Regions from separate parts of the Leptolyngbya sp. NK1-12 genome, predicted to be linked through region 3. Evidence: riboswitches for the same ligand, from Rfam matches in the RefSeq annotation. Region 3 holds a riboswitch; each other region holds the start of a gene.

Region 1 (4,389 bases), on a different replicon from region 3:
TTTAAGCGACAGGGCGTTCCCCGTCGTAAACGGTTTCAAATTGCGGCGGCTTTTGTGATTCCTATTTTTGTAGGAGCAACGATCGGCTACTGGTGGATGCGCGGACAATCTGAGCTAGTCAAGATGGCGTTGTTGACCTTCACGGCTGGAATTCTCACGACCCTGGTTGTGGAGGAAATTATCCCAGAAGCCCATCAAGACGGTGAAGCCCGGTTTGCAACGCTGCTCTTTTTAGGTGGTTTTGCGCTGTTTGGGCTGTTGTCAGCGTTTCTGGGGTAACTTAGCCTTTGCCGTTAGATAACAATAAGAACCCAAAGGAACATAACACCCAAGTAGACCGAAAGAATACTAGCGAGAGCAAAAACTTGCCATCACTTAAATTCATGTTATCGAGAACCCCAGTGGAGTAAGGCTGCATAGATAGCAATATGCAAAGTTCCAGCAACGTCGCCCGAAATCTCAGGTTTATGAGCATTGGCAGGAAAGACTAGGAGAAAGATGGTGAGGAAGAAAGCGATTGTACTACTGGCATTATGTTGGCGATGCATAAAACCTCTCCAATCTAAGCAATGACCAAAACCAGGCATTGCTGAATGACACTATGATTTCGTTGGATTGAGGACAGAGAAGGCTTCCAGAAACCGTTTCATAGGCTGATTCAGCAATGACCAAAACCATTGCTTACGAATAAGGAGTATCAGTAGAGCAATGGTTCTTAGACTAACTGGGTTGTTAGACGGCTTAACTTTAAGCGTAGGCAGTTTAACGACCAAACAGTCCAACTGGACGAGAAGACTGTCGATGTAACCAAACGCCAGCTAACAAACTTAGAACAAAAATTCCCGTGTAGTAACTGAGCGAGATAAACCGAATATAGAGAGGAGGTGCAATTCCTTCGACTTCTACTTCGTGGCTCACCCGTAATGTCAAACTACTAGGAGGTGCAATTTTTGCCACAACTTGATGAGGTGCGCCATCGAAAAATTGCTCCTTCCAAGTTAAGTTACCCTGGTTGTTTGTTCTGCCGTAATAGGCAAACATCTGTTTATTATCCTTAAGCGCAATTGCTTCCACATTGACAATAATGTCTGCTTCGGGATTGCCAGTTTTCGCATTGACAACTTGAATGGTTTGGCTTGCAAGCTGTCCGACTATTGCCTGCTGATCGCCCGACAAACGAATCTCAAAATCTTCTGATTTCTGTACAGGTGAAGCTGTTACAGATTGCATTTCCCCATGACTATGAGCAGCTGCAAGTTCCGCATTAATATTGACAAATAAAAGAACCGCGATCGCAACAACTGTAGCAGCACTCAGCAGTAGTCGTATGGGTTGAGGCGCAACCTCACCGTCTCGAACTGTCTGATCACCTCCAATTACCCAGCCGCTAGCAACTCCAACGATCATTAGAATGCCAATCAAAATAGCAGCATTTCTATACTTCGTAGTATTTTCAGGCACTGAAAGCTGCAACGATTGCTCGAATGGCTCAAATGCACCCGCGACAAGAGGTTCTACTTGAGCCTTGAGAGTGTAGTCTCCCCGAATTGGCATCACTTGTTCAAACTCTAGTTTCCCGCTAGGAGCTTTTGCACTGAGTTCGAGCAATTGAGTTCCTTCCACAACTGGGAAGTCAGAGGTGAACCAAGGGGTTTTGACAGGGGTTGAAAGTTGCAGTTGAAACTGCACATTTGATAAGGGCTGCCCCGTTGCATCAACTGCTTGCAACGCAATCCGAACGGGCGCTTCGTCAGGAACCACTTGGCTCAAAAACGGTTCAGTCTGCAACAGCACACTAGGCTGAGACGCATGGGAAGGAAGAGGATTAAACCAGAGGAATACACAAACAAGGCTGGCTGCTAAAGCCACGCCAACATACTTCAAATTTTTCATGACAAATTCTCTAAGTCTGGATCACACTGTAATGACTTTAATGACAGGCAACTGCCGCCGTACCATGTCGTGTCGTGTGCAAAGCGTCATGTACAGGCGGATAGGTACTGAAATACAGCGTCCAGAGAATAAGCGCACATAAACTAGTCAGCAAAGCCACCTGAATCGGAACTGAAAGCGTAACTTGTTTGGTGCGTCTCCAAAGAGAAGTAGAACTAACCATCATCTGTACCTCGCAGATTAATTGACTTATGGGACTAAGTATCGGCGGGCATCCTGACTTAGAGTGTTGATTCTCCTCACAGTTGCGGGACAGCGGTAGATTTGCACTACTCTTTCCCCCTCGCGTCTGGCGGCTGCTCCCCGTCAGAACCGATTGCTTCAGGACTATACAACAGTTTTATGATCTTGGTGAGAAAAATTTAGAATTATTAAGTACTGATGCGATCGCTGTTTGGGTTTACGCTGGGGCTAACCCTCGGCAGTAAGGACTTGAAGACTATGCTCCAATCCCTTTTCTATTTTGTGTTATCTGGTTTATGCGAAATTGGTGGCGGATACCTCGTCTGGCTGTGGATACGCGAAGGAAGGAGCGGCTGGCTTGCATTAAGTGGAATCGTTTTACTCACAGCTTATGGCTTTGCTGCAACCCTTCAACCTGCAAGCTTTGGTCGAGCCTATGCTGCCTATGGTGGAGTTTTCATTATTCTTTCCATCATGTGGGGCTGGCAGGTAGACAAAATTGTGCCCGATCGCCTGGATTGGGTCGGAGCCGCCATTGTCTTAGTGGGTGTTCTGGTGATGATGTATGCACCCAGAGCTTAATAGTTTCTCTCTACTAAAAGTATGAGCATTTGCTAGTCCACTTCGCTTACAAACTTTAATGGCTAAAACCAATCAAAGTGCGCTAACTTGTGGAATTATGAAAGAAATATGAAAAGAAGGGACTATGGATTTGAGCCTCAAACGGCGATCGCTCATTGGTGGTGGTGTATTGGGTGTTGGGGCATTACTGGGTAAGCTTCTGCCCAACAGTGTTTTTGCCCAAACTCTCGCGTCTGCGGACACTGGCATCCCTTCAGGTCATTCTGTGCCGATGCATGGAGGCAGTATGACGATGGGAGATGTAGACAATTCCCGCAATGGGTTTGACCCACAAGCGATCTTGACGGATTGGGAGGTAGGAAACGTCTCGCAATTGCCTGATGGCAAGACGTTGCGCGAGTTTGAAATCTCAATTGCAGAACAGGAAGTTGAGATTGCCCCTGGAGTGGTTTACCCTGCCTGGACCTATAATGGGCGCGTTCCGGGTCCCACACTGCGCGTGACAGAGGGCGATCGCATCCGGATTCGCTTCAAAAATCCAGGTGTTCATCCCCACACGCTTCATTTTCACGGTATTCACTCAGCGCGGCAGGACGGGGTTCCGGGTACGCTCGAAGCATTTCCTCAACAGGAGGTAGTGTATGAGTTTGATGCCAAACCCTTTGGCTGTCACCTTTATCACTGTCACTCTGCGCCATTTAAACGACACCTGCACAAGGGACTCTACGGCGCGTTTATTATCGATCCTGACCCTCAACGACATCCTGATCAACAAGAAAAAGCTCAGTCTCGGTTACTCGGCACTCCGCAAAATGCCAGGTGGCAAGAGTTTCTGATGGTGATGAATGCGTTTGACACTAATTTTGATGACGAAAACGAATTCTACGCTGTCAATACGATTCCGCATGAATTTATGAAACGCCCGATTCGGATCGAGCGCGATCGTCCAGTGAGAGTGTATTTAATTAATGTCACTGAGTTTGACCCGATCAACTCTTTTCATCTCCACGGAAATTTTTTTGATTACTACGACCACGGCACCACATTAATACCGACGCTACGAACGGTTGATACAGTCATGCAATGCCAAGCTCAGCGGGGCATTTTGGAATTTACATTCCAGGAGCATGAACCAGGCATTTATATGTTTCATGCTCACCAGTCAGAATTTTTGGAACTGGGTTGGATGAGCGCGTTTGAGGTGGTGGCATGAGAAAGACGTGGCTCTGGATTATCTTGCCGCTCGTTGCACTGGCGATCGCAATTGGAGTGTTTCTCTCTAGCAATCCACTTGAACCTTTAGGAGTTTCAGCCCCTCCGATTGAGAAGCTGACCGTAGAGCGAACGCTGCTCGACGATCAAGGCATCTCTTTATTTGTGAGAGCCAGCGGTTCTGAACCGATGCAAATTGCCCAGGTTCAGGTTGACGGAGCCTACTGGAACTTTACCCAAACGCCACCGGGAGAATTACCCCGATTGCAAACAGCTTGGATTAGATTGCCTTACCCCTGGGTACGTGATGAAACGCATCACATCCGGTTCATCACTAATACGGGAATTGGGTTTGACCATGAGATTGCTGTTGCGGTACCCACACCCCAAATTTCGTTGAGTCGCATTTTGGCGTATGCGCTGCTGGGGCTATATATAGGAGTCATGCCTGTCGCGCTG
Region 2 (4,389 bases), 2.2 Mb from region 3:
GAGTCTGCATGGGTTAGCGGGTTGCGCTGTAATCGGCAGTTTGGCCTTCGTGGGAGCAAGCGTGGGGGCAGCCGGAACAACCATCAGCGACCCATTACTTGAGAAATTGCGTTCCAAGATTGCTGCCCCAACCCAGATGGGAGTGACTCGCCTGCCAACTGGTGTATTGTGTCGCTATCGAGGTGACTCCACGGCTGAAGCCCGCCATTGGTTTGGCGAGATCTGGAATCTGCTGCGGCAAGACTATCTAGAGCGGCCAAGCTGCATTCCGCGAGTTTGGCAAGTTTCAAGCTTGCGGTAAGCTCCGATGGCATAGGTCGATCTTCCAGCCCGCTTCGGTCAATTATAGTAAAAAGTACCATAATAGAAGAGCAGGGCGAGTCATTCAATGCAATTCACTGCCTTTTGGTTCGAGATTTTGTCCGCTGTGAATTTTGCCCGCTGTGAAATGACGACAAACAACTGTTTGCGAGATATCCATGAGCGTAACCACCCAATTGCCCATTCCGGCTCATTTTGATCGTTCCAGCGTCGCTGAGGTTTGGCGCGTTCCCTATCAAGTTCGAGCTGCCGAAGCCCAAGCTTGGGCCAAGCAACACCAGATTCGGCCTGCCGCTGAGGATAAGCGCCGCATTTGTCTGCTGGCTATTGATGTGCAAAATACTTTCTGCATTCCGGGCTACGAGCTGTTTGTGGGCGGACGCTCTGGCATGGGAGCCGTGGAGGACAACATCCGCCTCTGTGAATTTATCTACCGCAACCTGGGCCAAATCACTGAAATTGCCCTGACAATGGATACCCATACCGCCGCCCAGATTTTCCATTCCCTATTTTGGATTGACCAAGCGGGCAACCATCCACCTGCCATGGCGATGATTTCGTTGGAAGATCTGGAGCAGGGCCGCTGGCAGGTGAATCCCGCCGTTGCCGTCAATCTTGGGAAGGACTACGACGAGCTACAGACCTATGCCCGCCACTACGTGCGTCAGCTCAGCCAAGCCAACAAGTATTTGCTGACCATCTGGCCCTACCATTCGATGCTGGGTGGCATTGGGCATGCGATTGTCTCTGCGGTGGAAGAAGCCTGCTTTTTCCACAATTTGGCTCGCGGCAGCCAAACTCGGTTTGAGATCAAGGGCGGCAATCCCCTGACGGAAAACTACTCGGCCCTGAAGCCAGAAGTATTGGTAGATCAAAACCAGCAGACAATTGCCCAGGAAAATCGCGCCTTTTTGCAGCGGCTGCTCAGCTTCGATGCGATTGTGATTGCCGGTCAAGCCAAAAGTCACTGTGTCGCCTGGACCGTCGCCGATTTGCTGAACGAAATTGAGGCCACCGATCCGAAGCTGGCCCAAAAGGTGTACCTGCTAGAGGATTGCACCTCGGCAGTGGTGGTGCCCGATGTGGTGGACTTCACCGAACAGGCCGATGCGGCCTATCAGCGCTTTGCCGAGGCTGGGATGCATCTAGTTAAATCCACCGAACCGATCGAGGCTTGGGTCCGTTTATAAAAGCCTACTGGGATAGCTGCGCCCACTCCTCCGGCAACAGATTGGCGACCAGCTCAAACCCACCTTGTCCATCTGGTTTGACGACATAGGCGACGCCCTGCGGTTCGGGGTAAATTCCGGTGGCGGCTTCAAACACATCATCATGGCCGACAATTACCGTATTGGTGCCGCTAGCAGGTAGGGCGGTCAGCATCGGCATGACGGCAGCTCGCATCTGCTGCACCTGCTCCTCGGTGTACTCCTCTGCCGGAGGGAAGTTGAGGGCGGCTCGTTTTTCATAGCGGCCAAAGGCCAGATCGGCAGTCTGCCAAGCGCGGCAGTATTCGCTGGAGTAGACCTGACCGACGGGAATTTGCAGATTCTGAAAGGCTTTGCCAATCGTCCTCGCCTGCTGCCAGCCCACTTCACTCAGCATCCGCTGGGTTGAGCAATCGCCCATTGTGGCGGAAACTTGATCGGCGTAGTCTTTTTCGGTTTGAGCATGGCGGAAGTAAATCACATAGCCACCCTGCCGCAATGCATTCACCAAATCAGCGCCGGTCAAGCGATCTTGAAAGGTTGGCGTCGCCCCTTCACCGCCTTCGCCGCCTTCGCCGCCTTGGGCTAACCGTTGCTCTACCAAAATCTCAGCCTGGGGTGGCTGCGCATGTCCTGACGGACTGTCTGATGATGCAACTGCCGCAGGGACTGCTCCCAGCAAGGAATAAACGCCCACACCCACCCAAATTTTGATCTTATTGCTTCCCATGACCGTTTTTTGGCACCTTATTTTTGGCATTAGAGTTAGCTGCAACAAGGCAATAGCTGACTAGTTTCCTGGCCGCAGCACAAGCGTCTGAGCTAGAAACTGTTTTTTCAGCCGCTCACCTTGTTAAGAATAATTTGCGTTAATCATACGGCCAATTTGATTTTTTTTGAAGCGCTTGCTGAGGAGAATCATGAAGCTCTATTACGTCATTTCACTGAATTGTGCGGTTTGTGACGTAATCTAGTTTGCCGTCACCCAAGGTGATATAGTCAGGAAACTCGATTGGTTCTAGCGGGGAGCAGTCGCTAGACGCAAGGGGGAAAGTGCAGTGTCAGTCTGCCGCTGTCCCGCAGCTGTGAGAAAGTTTTGAGTTTTGAGTTTTGAGTTTTGAGTTTTAAGTTTTGCATCACCAACTCAAAACTCAAAACTCAAAACTCAAAACTTTTCAAGCCAGAACACCCGCCAATCGTGGCATGTTCATTTCATCTGCGAGGTACGGATGGTGCGTAGTTCAATGCGTCGTTCAATGGGTTCTCAACTTAGAAAACGGAGCCGGCTCAGTCAGTTATCGCTGCCGCTGGTTAGCAGTGCAGGTCTTTTGCTGACGGCAACGCCGGTTCTGGCTCACCATGCAATGGCAGGCCGCTTACCGGCTAATTTTGTCGAAGGATTTTTGTCGGGGTTGGCGCATCCAGTGATTGGGCTGGATCACCTGGCTTTTGTAGTCGCGGTGGGGCTGTTGGCTGCTACCGAACCAATGGGCCTGGTGATTCCCATCGCCTTTATTCTGACCGCCATGCTGGGCACGGGTTTACATCTGATCTCGGTACCGTTACCGGCGGTGGAGCTGCTAGTTTCGGGGTCGATTCTGCTGTTTGGCAGTTTACTGGTGCGGCAAACCAAACTGAGTCTGCCGATGGTCGCTGGGTTAGCTGCCTTAGCGGGGCTATTCCACGGCTATGCCTACGGAGAGGCCATCTTTGGGGCTGAGATGACGCCGTTGCTTTCGTATCTGATTGGATTTACGGCAATTCAGCTTCTGATTGCCCTGAGTGCCTTTTGGGTAGGTCGTCGGCTGCTGCGGCAACCGGGCCGCGAGTCAGCGAATTTGCGTTCGGCGGGTCTGGTGATTTGCGGGATTGGGATTGCCTTTTTCGCATCTCAGGTTGTAGCCACGGTTTTGCCAGTTTAGGTTGGCTCAGGCTAGGCATCAATTAATCGCATCAATTAATCGCATCAATTAATCCCGTTTCCTTGAACGATATACTTCACGGTTGTCAAGGATTCCAGGCTAATCAACCCACGGCGGTGCCCTTTCTGATTCGACATGCCTAGCGCAATCGGGGTGCCGCGTTTGGGGTTGCGGTGAAAGCGAGGAGAGGCGTTGATATAGGCAATGGCGCTGTTGATGCTGGTGGCAAATTGGCGGCTTTCTTGGTAGGACTCGGTGGCTAGACAGTCCGCGTGGCCGCTACTGTGCTGATTGATCCAGGCAATCGCGCTTTCTAGACTATCCACGACTTTGAAGGCGATTGTATCGCTCAGATAGGCTCGATTCCATTCCGCCGCATCGGCCACCATCGAGAACATATCGGGAAATTCGCTGGCCAGTTCTGCATCGCCGCGTAGATGAAAGCCCTTATCCTTCAAGCTGTTCCAGAGCATGGTCAGGGCCGTGGAGCTGTGTTGCCGGTGAATCAGCACCTTCTCAATCGCATTTACCGGGTCCGGTTCGGTCTGATGGCTGTCTAGAATCATCCAGCGGGCGATATCGAGGCTGCCCGTGGGCGACCAGTAGAGATAGCAGTTGCCAATTGCGGTCCGCAATACGGGAGCCGTTGCTTGTCGGATCACCTGCTGCACCAAGCTAGAACGACCGTAGGGAATCACCAGATTAATATAGCGATCTAGCGTCACCAGTTCCCGAATCACATCGCCCTGTTCGGCAGGCAAAAACTGCAAACAATCCCCCGGCAGCCCCGCATCTTCTATCGCCAGCTTCAGCGTTTCGGCAATGATTTGATTAGAATGGCTGGCTTCGGCCCCGCCCCGTAGGATCAGACTATTGGCTGAGCGCAAACACATACCGGCGGCAATCGCTCCCAATTCCGGCAGCGCTTCGTAGATCAG
Region 3 (4,389 bases):
TCCAGGAACTCAGCCCGGTCTGCCTCAGGCAACTCAATCAGCTCCGACTCGACCTGAGCTGACACCACCACCACTTGGGCCTGATCCTGAACCGCCACAGCACGCACCTGCTCTACCCATGCGTTGCCTGTAGCCAGATCGTCTTCCGAGACATTAGCTGCATAGATCACGGGCTTGCGTGTGAGTAGCCCCAGTGGTTTCACAATCACTTCTTCCTCGTCAGTCAAAGCTACCTGGCGGGCTTGCTTCCCTTCGTTGAGGGCAACCTGCAGCTTTTCCAAAATTACCAGTTCCACCTGTGCCTCTTTGCTCGTCTTAGCCTGCTTGCGCGTGCGTTCGATGCGTCGTTCGATTTGGGCCAAGTCAGATAGGGCCAGCTCCAGATTAATCACCTCAATGTCGCGCACTGGATCGACCGACCCTGACACATGGATAATGTCATCGTTCTCAAAGCAACGCACCACATGCACAATCGCATCGACTTCACGGATATTGGCCAGAAACTGGTTGCCCAAGCCTTCGCCCTTGCTGGCTCCCTTGACCAATCCAGCGATATCGACAAACTCAATTCGAGCCGGAACAATTTCTGCTGACTCTGAAATCTGCGCTAGCACCTGCAGCCGCTGATCCGGAACCGCCACCACCCCCACATTTGGCTCGATGGTACAAAACGGAAAATTTGCTGCCTGGGCCTTCGCGTTGGCCACAACCGCATTAAACAGCGTTGATTTTCCGACATTGGGTAGTCCAACAATTCCAGCTCTTAACATGACTGTTTACAAAGCACAATAATCCAATCTTCAGTTTGACAGGTTTTATTAGTTTTGAGTTTTGAGTTTTGAGTTGGGCAGCGCATTAGATTTCATAAAAGAGCTAGGTATTCTACTTCAAGACATAGACCTTATGGTTCTAGCCAGCTACAGGAGTATACAGAACTCAAAACTACGCGCTCTGCTCAACGGCAGCCCATCGCCAATACGCAAACTCAAAACTTAAAACTCAAAACTTAAAACTCAAAACTCCCCTACCCCCACCCCATCGGCCCAGAGGCCAGAAATAGCTCTTTCAGTCCGCCAACGCCAATTTCAATCGCTAGGGCCGCCAAGAGAAAGCCCAGGAGTTGGGTAGCAATAATGGCCCCTTCCGCTCCGATCCAGCGGTCGATAAAAGCCGATTGCCGCATGATGAACCAGGTCACCAGCATGGCCACTACAATGCCAGCCACAACGCTGATGTAGTTGGAGTAGAGGTTGCCACTGTCGTCGGATACCAGCAGCATGACTGTAGTTAGGGTGCCGGGACCCGCCAGCAGTGGCAGCGCCAGAGGTGTAATCGCCACATCTCGATTCGGCTCGGTAATCGGCTCATCTAGTTTACCTCGGAGCATATCTAGGGCAATCAGTAGCAGCAGCAAGCCTCCAGCCACTTCTAGCGACGCCATGCTGATGTGCAGGTAATTGAGAATCGGCTGGCCGATCAGGGTAAAGGTGATTAAAACCGCCGTCGCCACCAGCGCAGCCCGGGTAATCACGCCATTTCGTTCCTCTGGCTCCATGCCTTTAGTAAGAACCAGAAATACAGGCGCATTGCCCAGTGCATCGGCTAAAACAAAAACGGCGATAAACGCTCTGACGAACAGAGATACATCCATTTACGTAGAGGAAAGAGTCCTTGGGCTTGAGTCAGTTGAATTTGGTGATCCTGTAGGGCCTATAAACGTCTCGCTGACGCCAAGATGTTTGCGCTCTGCACAGGCGATGCGAACGCACTGGCTTGATTGTTTGGTTGAATTACTTAGTATCACACTTTGTATCCAAACCGCTGCTGCCATCTCAACTTGTTCACCCCAATCTTCAATCTGGTCAAAAATCCGATCAAGCTATCAACGTCTATTTCACTAGAGCAAATTATGGGCAAACCGTGGACAAACCATGGGCAAATCGAGGGCAAATCAACAGAAGGCAGGAGCATGGCTGGACAAGACCAGACAAGATCGAATAAATGTAATGATTTCTAGACATAACGTAACAAAAACTTAACAAACAAGTAAACTTATATAGAGCGCATCTGAGCTAAATCGTGGCTTCCTAAGCCATATCTATTTTCGAGAGCTAAATCCAGAGCTAAATCTGGCAGTCGGCTGAATCCGTACTTGTCTAGATGCTCAACTAGAAACGCAGAGACGAAGGGAGTATTGCATCAATGAGTCTTCAGTCCGTCAAGGCAAAGTTGCTGGCAGTTAGCCTGTTTGCTCTATCTGCCTGCGGAACAGTGGCGTTGTTCAGCGCTGTACCGGTGATTGCTCGCATCCTTTCGGATGGTGCTCCGTCCACTCCGCCTCAGTTTCAAGCTTTTCCTCAGCCGTCTGTTCGGCCAACCTTACCACCGTCGAGCCGCTCCAAAACCAATGTCCGCTGGTAAGTATCCCCTCCCCAGGTATGTTTAGCTACAGGCGATGAGATAAGATAGCGGAGCAAACGTGAACAGTAGCTTGAGCGGGAAAGTTTGGTGTAATGCCAACGCTGTGCCGCAACTGTGAGAAAAGTTTTAGGTTCTAAGTTTTAAGTTCTAAGTTAGTCATTCAAAACTCAAAACTCAAAACTCAAAACTTTTTTAAGCCAGAACACCGTCTTGCTGCTTTTTCACTCTATTTCCTGCGTTGCACAGGGAAGGAGTCCGCTCTCTCCATGACTTTTACTAATAGTAATCAGTTGATTCAGGTGTTCCCGGCTGACACCTTGCCCTTCATGCAGTCTAATGACTCGATAGAGCTGTCGCCACTGCCGCTCCAGCGTCCTGTCCTGTTGATTGGGCATGGGAGCCGGGATCTAGAAGGACGCCAGGGTCTGCTCGATTTTGCCACTGCCTATCAAGCGCTCGATTCGTCCCGTCCGGTAATTCCCTGCTTCTTGGAGCTAACCGAACCCACGATTCAGCAAGGAGTTGACCAATGCGTTGAGCTGGGCTACACCGATTTATCGGCACTGCCAATTCTGCTGTTCGCGGCTCGCCATAACAAGTTTGATGTTACGAACGAACTGGATCGCGCCCGCCTGCGCCATCCGCAAGTGAAATTTCACTATGGCCGCCACTTTGGCATCACTCCTGCCTTATTAGACCTGTGGCACACGCGGCTGGAGGAATTAGACCGGCCAGAGTGGAACCCCAGAGGCATCGCTCGGCAAGATACGGTACTGCTGTTTGTGGGGCGTGGTTCCAGCGATCCGGATGCCAATGGCGATGTGTTCAAAATGGCGCGTATGCTCTGGGAAGGCAGCGGCTATCAAACCGTGGAAACCTGCTTTATTGGGATTACCCACCCCCGGTTGGAGGAAGGTTTCCGTCGCGCTCGGCTATACGAACCAAAGCGAATTATTGTCCTGCCCTACTTCCTGTTTACAGGAGCACTCGTCAAGAAAATCTTCATGATTACAGCAGAGCAGCAGGAGTTATATCCAGACATCTCGATGGTTTACCTGCCGGAAATGGGGCTGCATCCCCAGCTATTTCAGGTATTGCGGGAGCGCGAAATCGAAACCCAGCTTGGGCAGGTGCAGATGAACTGCGAAATGTGCAAGTTCCGTCTAGCTGCCGTTGGTCAGGGTGGCCATCACCATCATGACCACGCGCACGACGACCATGCGCACCACCACGACCACTCCGATAGCCCGCGCTCCCATAGCCACAACCCCTCTCATGGTGATCGCCATGCCCACAGTCATGACCACGCGCACAGTCATGACCATCCGGCTAGCGACCCCTACGCTGAGCCAGAGCAATATCATCAACGCATCTGGCAAGTACCGTAAGAAACCGTAAGAAAAGTTTTGAGTTTTGAGTTGGTATGTGGCGTACTTCGCTCTGTCTACCACCGGCAAGACATTTGTGAGCATTTATTGTCAGCGTTGTAGGATCTGAATGTAGGCGCTAACCAATTTGGTTCACTGACCTCCTCACTGACCTAACTCAAAACTTAAACCTTTTACTATGTCTGATGCTAAAGAATTTAATGTGGGCGATCGGGTGCGAGTGATTGCGCTGCCTGCCTATGTTAAAACGGCTGAACCGATGCCGATGCTGCGTCCACCCAACGTGATTCAATTGGGCGAAGAGGGAGTGGTGCTAGATCGGCGTCCGGGTGGGTTTTGGGGCGTGCGGTTTGCCAAAGGCGCGTTTCTGATGGACAGTCAGTACATTGAAGCTGTTAGCAACTAGAACAAGCCCAGAACAAGACCCATTCAGCCACAGCAGGTAGGCAAATCCGTACGACCAGAATCGTGCGTTTCACTGTTGTATTCAGGCCATAGCCGATACAATTCAGATAACTATCAATTTGTCGCATCTGGATGGTTTAATACAGTATTCACTGGGGTTATCGGTATATGAATC
Region 4 (4,389 bases), 1.1 Mb from region 3:
CTAATCGTACGACTTGAGCCAGTTGTACACCTATAGGCGGCGGCAGAAACATCCCGCCGTTAGTGACGATATGACAATTTTCTAGCTCAGCATAGGATGCTTTAACTCATGGTGGCTAGTGCTCAGCTCAACAAAACAATCGGTTCAGTGACCATCAAATCTGCTCATGTAAGCAATAAAGGCTGCTTTTTGTATCTTTAGCTACAGTTTTTTAGACTAAAAGCATCAAGAGCAAATCATGAATTAAAAGAGATTAGACTATGAAATCGCAACTGAGCTGGAAAGAATACCAAGCACTCGAATTTCTGACTGAGCCGTCGGCTAACACTGTCTCTAAAGCTGTATCTCTGAGGCTGAAAACTCGGTTAAACCACATCTGGCAAAGTCTGGTTGCTTATTTCAGCACCTCGACTGAACCGCATGTGTGGCGCAATGAAGACAGCAATGGCCAAGTGGTTTGGCATGCCTATGATCCGGTGACGAACCAGTCGGTTCAGCAAGCATCGATGGATGAAATGCGCGTTTGGCTAGAGGAACGACACTATCAGACGCTGTAGGCGTTTTCAGCAACTCAAGCTGCTTTCCGCTTTTTAAGAATGTCGAGAAATGCATAGACTGCAGGCGGGTGCAGAGCCTCTGCAAGGACGGCTACCCCAATCACTCGCCAAAGGGGTACCGGCAAACTATAAATCTGCACTGCTGCCGGAATTGGTTCAGCCGCTAGGCGAGGCAGAATTGTCGCACCTAACCCCTGTGCCACTAGGCTGACAATGGTGGCATCGGTTCCTACCTCGTAGCCAATCTGGAGCGGATACCCCTGTGCTTCTATGTGATTGTGCAACTGCTGCATCATTAAATCGCTCCTAGGCGGCATGATCAGCGGTTGAGTCACCAAGTCTTGCCAGGAGAGTGATTCGCCTTTGGGGTGAAAGCTAGGAGGCAGTAGGGCCACAAACTCATCCCTCAAAATTTCCCAGGCGGCAATATCGCTGTCATGTACGGGAATTAAGGTAAAACCGATGTCGGCTCGTCCTTCGCGCAGGGCTTGCTCGACTTGCGGGTAATCATCATGTTCGGTGAGGCTAACGGCAATGGCTGGAAACCGCTGATGAAAATCGGCAATCACGGAGGGCAGCAGATGGGTTGCCACACTGCGAAACGAGGCAATCCGCACCTGTCCGCCCTGCAATCCTCTCGCTAATTCAGCCGCTCTGCTAATCTGATCGGCCCGATGCACAATTTCGCGGGCATGCTTGACGATTTCGGCTCCAATCGGGGTCAGATGTGCTCCATGCCGGCCTCGCAGAAACAACACCACGCCCAAATGGTCTTCTAGGGCTGCAATTGCATGGCTGACTGCCGACTGGGAGATCTCTAGATGCAGGGCCGCTTCCGTGAAGTTCTCATGCTCAGCAACCGCGACTAAAATCCGCAGTTGGGATAGCTTCATTTGATTTTGAGGATTGGCTTTCACGGGCACAGCGACCACCTAAGCAACGACCTACTAGTGAGGTTGCTAGTGTACCACTGCCGCTTGCTAGGGAATGTGGCTAGGGAAACGATCAGTCATTCACCCAATGAGATAAAGATAGTGCTAGTGCGGGTATCCTGCCCGTTTTCGGTGCGATGTTTGTAGGCAATAGAGCAGCTTTTAGCTTATTCAGGTCAACCGGGCGGTACTGGCGGTAATACTGCTACTAGTCCGCGTTTCATGGCGGCGGGCCGCTCTCCATAGGGCACATTGCCGGTTGGATGGTGGGTATATTGGCGGCCAAACTGCATCAGTTCTGGAATTGATTGCTGAGGCGACAAGCCACTAAAAATGAAGGTCAGTTTCTCAGCCGCCACAAATGCTACTACACAGGAGCGACTACAGACGCCCATACAGCGCACTGGCTGAATCTGAATGCGCTCACGCCAATCACACTCGTTTACTGCTGCCGTGATCTGGTTAAAGAGCTGTTCGCCTCCACTTAATCCAGCACCATGGGATTCAGGCTGTGGCTGATTGGTTCCAGAAAATCGGCAAAGAGTGCAAACAAACAAAGTGTGGTGAGTCATGGTTGATGATATTGAACAAACAAAACTGATAACTAGGTGTAACTTCTAATTAATTTTGGATCAATTTTTAGCTGATTTTCATTGCTGCATCGACTTGAACAATCTGAGTAGCTGGCTAGAGCTAATAAAAAAATCATCAAGCGACAGATGATTAAGCAAACGGTTGGCAATTTTTCGCTAGCGGCAGACAGAATGCTTATGCACACACGCAAGCACATGTTGCTTGATTAGCTTGCATCGTCTAGGGTATAGATCTGTGAACTATGCTGAATAACTAATTTACCCATCCTGCTTCACTAATCGCAGCCGAATTTGTCAGCCCAAAAGCAGCGATTAAGTAATCGCTCAATATAGCACTAGCTCTATTACTCGCGGATTGGTGCAAAAAACTTTGAAAAAGAGATGGTGCAGCGCTCCCCTGACCGTAAGGCAGGCCAGATTTGAATTTTGTTACTAGCAAGTAAGGCAGAAGTCAAGATCATCTATACCTCGCAGATGAGAGACGGTGAATTAAATCGGCGGGCATTCTGACTGGGAAAGTTACTTGCACCTTCCTTCACAGCTGCGGGACAGTACCGGACTTGCACCGGATTTTCCCCCTTACGTCTGATGGCTGTTCCCCACCAGAACCGATCTCAATGCAGTACCACCATACCACCAATGCGGGATAACGGGTATCTGAATTCATCAGGCTTTACGATTGCAATAAATTTATTCGCTTTGCCTATCAAACCGGAGTATCGGAGTGACTGACTACATCTTCTGGTTTGGATTGAGCTGATTTGGCAAGGGCTGCTTGCTTCGCTTCATAAAACCGATAGGCAATTTGCCCCAAGGAGTAGATCAACACAGCGTTACTGGCAATCCCAATGCCCGCTCCAACCAGCGGAATTGCTTCAACCAAGCTCAACCCGGTCTTGAGCACGCCTGATCCCCCGGTGGATAAACCCCAAATCGCCAAAACTTCGCCGCGTCGAGTTGGCTCATGCAGCGAAAACCCGTATACTGCCGCAATTCGATAGACCATATCGGCCTGTAGAGCAGTTACCGCTGCAATATCAAGGGCCAACAGACTAATCGCAGCAGGCGGTATAACGTTCGTGACTAGACCGGCTCCAGCTGCCTTCATGGCAGTATCGGCAATAATCCGCTGCGCTATCTCACCCGATGTTTCCAGCGGATACTGTTGTCGTAGGGCCGCCACCTCCCGCTCCACCTTTTCCACGTTCACCTGCCCCAAAGCCGCCATCAACCAGTTGACGCCTGGGACCCTCGTGGCGAATTGTACAACCGGATTTTCGGCAATCGGGGTAACAATCCGGCCCACAGTCTCGGTTCCCTGCTCCAGCATTTCCTGTAGCAACGGCATGATTGTGGTTTCGGCGGTGGTAGTTACCGCAGTCAGCATCTGGTTGAATTGGTCAATTGGATTGTTAGGGGTTGACATAGGGCAGGTAGGAATTGGAAGAACGAAGTGGGACTACTCGATCATACCGTCCACTCTAGTGGAGATAGGTTCCAGTTCACGTCTACCTTTCGATGGTTCTCGCCATGTTTTGGTGATAGCTCTCGTCAACAGCTACTCCAGCGCTGCCCGCAAGATCTCGAAGACGGCCTCTAGTTCATCGGAAATCACAAACAGCCTGATCCCTTGAATGATCAGCTTTTCTTGCCGATGAAGTTGTCCAAACTGCCAGATGTCGCCTGTGGTTACGGCTCCTAACACGGTCGGTTGGTCATTTTCTAACCACTGATCCAGCGCACTTAACTCTACAGCTAGCTGAGTAAATCCCCTTGCCAAGTCGGCATTTCTGGCTTCCAGTACAATCACTTTTGAATTGCGGTAGAGATAATAGTCGAGTGACCCCTTGAGCACCTCACTAACATTCAGCAGATATTCGATTCGCACCTGTGCTCCTGTGACTTCAGCCGCTTCCAAGAGAATTGGCGCAATTAAAGTTTCCCGACGAGCCGTTTCGCTGATCAAACTGACATAGGTAAGGCGCTGTTCTAGCTTGGCCTTGAGGAGCCGCAGTTGGGTGGCGGGAGCAGTAGACTGGGGCAAATTCAGCGCTGCTCGTTGGAGCCGGTAGCCAAACTCAGCCAAGATATCATCCGGCTCATAGGGCAGCTCGAAATAGCTGCGAAAGGTGTAGGACTGAAGCAAGTTTTAACAACTTACAAAATCTCTCAAAACAAATTGGCTACCATCATCGGCATCTCTCATTCCAACATTCATCGCTGGGTGAATGAGGTCATCGATCCGGCGGGTAATCCAATTTTGGCCATCCGGGATGCGTTGGAGAAAATCAACCCAGAGGCCGCAGA

What was found. Region 3 has a riboswitch for cobalamin ahead of HJG54_RS21300 (sirohydrochlorin chelatase). Riboswitches for the same ligand answer to the same signal wherever they lie in the genome.
Region 1: it holds a riboswitch for cobalamin, as region 3 does, so the genes downstream of both, HJG54_RS34500 (CbtB domain-containing protein) here and HJG54_RS21300 (sirohydrochlorin chelatase) in region 3, are expected to answer to the same signal.
Region 2: it holds a riboswitch for cobalamin, as region 3 does, so the genes downstream of both, HJG54_RS12050 (HupE/UreJ family protein) here and HJG54_RS21300 (sirohydrochlorin chelatase) in region 3, are expected to answer to the same signal.
Region 4: it holds a riboswitch for cobalamin, as region 3 does, so the genes downstream of both, HJG54_RS16630 (DUF1636 domain-containing protein) here and HJG54_RS21300 (sirohydrochlorin chelatase) in region 3, are expected to answer to the same signal.

What each region holds. Positions count from the first base shown of each region.
Region 1 is NZ_CP053588.1:2,409-6,797, reverse strand. Features, by position in the region: gene HJG54_RS34510 (ZIP family metal transporter) at 1-279, shown strand, start outside; gene HJG54_RS34505 (hypothetical protein) at 763-1,893, opposite strand; gene HJG54_RS34500 (CbtB domain-containing protein) at 1,931-2,119, opposite strand; cobalamin riboswitch at 2,142-2,285, opposite strand; gene HJG54_RS34495 (YnfA family protein) at 2,395-2,718, shown strand; gene HJG54_RS34490 (multicopper oxidase domain-containing protein) at 2,843-3,931, shown strand; gene HJG54_RS34485 (ZIP family metal transporter) at 3,928-4,389, shown strand, end outside.
Region 2 is NZ_CP053586.1:2,865,676-2,870,064, forward strand. Features, by position in the region: gene HJG54_RS12035 (urease accessory protein UreD) at 1-301, shown strand, start outside; gene HJG54_RS12040 (isochorismatase) at 480-1,511, shown strand; gene HJG54_RS12045 (histidine phosphatase family protein) at 1,516-2,259, opposite strand; cobalamin riboswitch at 2,526-2,741, shown strand; gene HJG54_RS12050 (HupE/UreJ family protein) at 2,759-3,451, shown strand; gene HJG54_RS12055 (glutamate-5-semialdehyde dehydrogenase) at 3,496-4,389, opposite strand, start outside.
Region 3 is NZ_CP053586.1:5,022,302-5,026,690, forward strand. Features, by position in the region: gene ychF (redox-regulated ATPase YchF) at 1-770, opposite strand, end outside; gene HJG54_RS21290 (MarC family protein) at 1,025-1,651, opposite strand; gene HJG54_RS21295 (hypothetical protein) at 2,203-2,421, shown strand; cobalamin riboswitch at 2,453-2,651, shown strand; gene HJG54_RS21300 (sirohydrochlorin chelatase) at 2,688-3,809, shown strand; gene sipA (regulatory protein SipA) at 3,988-4,215, shown strand; gene HJG54_RS21310 (M48 family metalloprotease) at 4,383-4,389, shown strand, end outside.
Region 4 is NZ_CP053586.1:3,922,763-3,927,151, forward strand. Features, by position in the region: gene HJG54_RS16620 (hypothetical protein) at 261-557, shown strand; gene HJG54_RS16625 (LysR family transcriptional regulator) at 572-1,480, opposite strand; gene HJG54_RS16630 (DUF1636 domain-containing protein) at 1,666-2,061, opposite strand; cobalamin riboswitch at 2,561-2,710, opposite strand; gene HJG54_RS16635 (EcsC family protein) at 2,789-3,508, opposite strand; gene HJG54_RS16640 (hypothetical protein) at 3,641-4,228, opposite strand; gene HJG54_RS16645 (hypothetical protein) at 4,262-4,389, shown strand, end outside.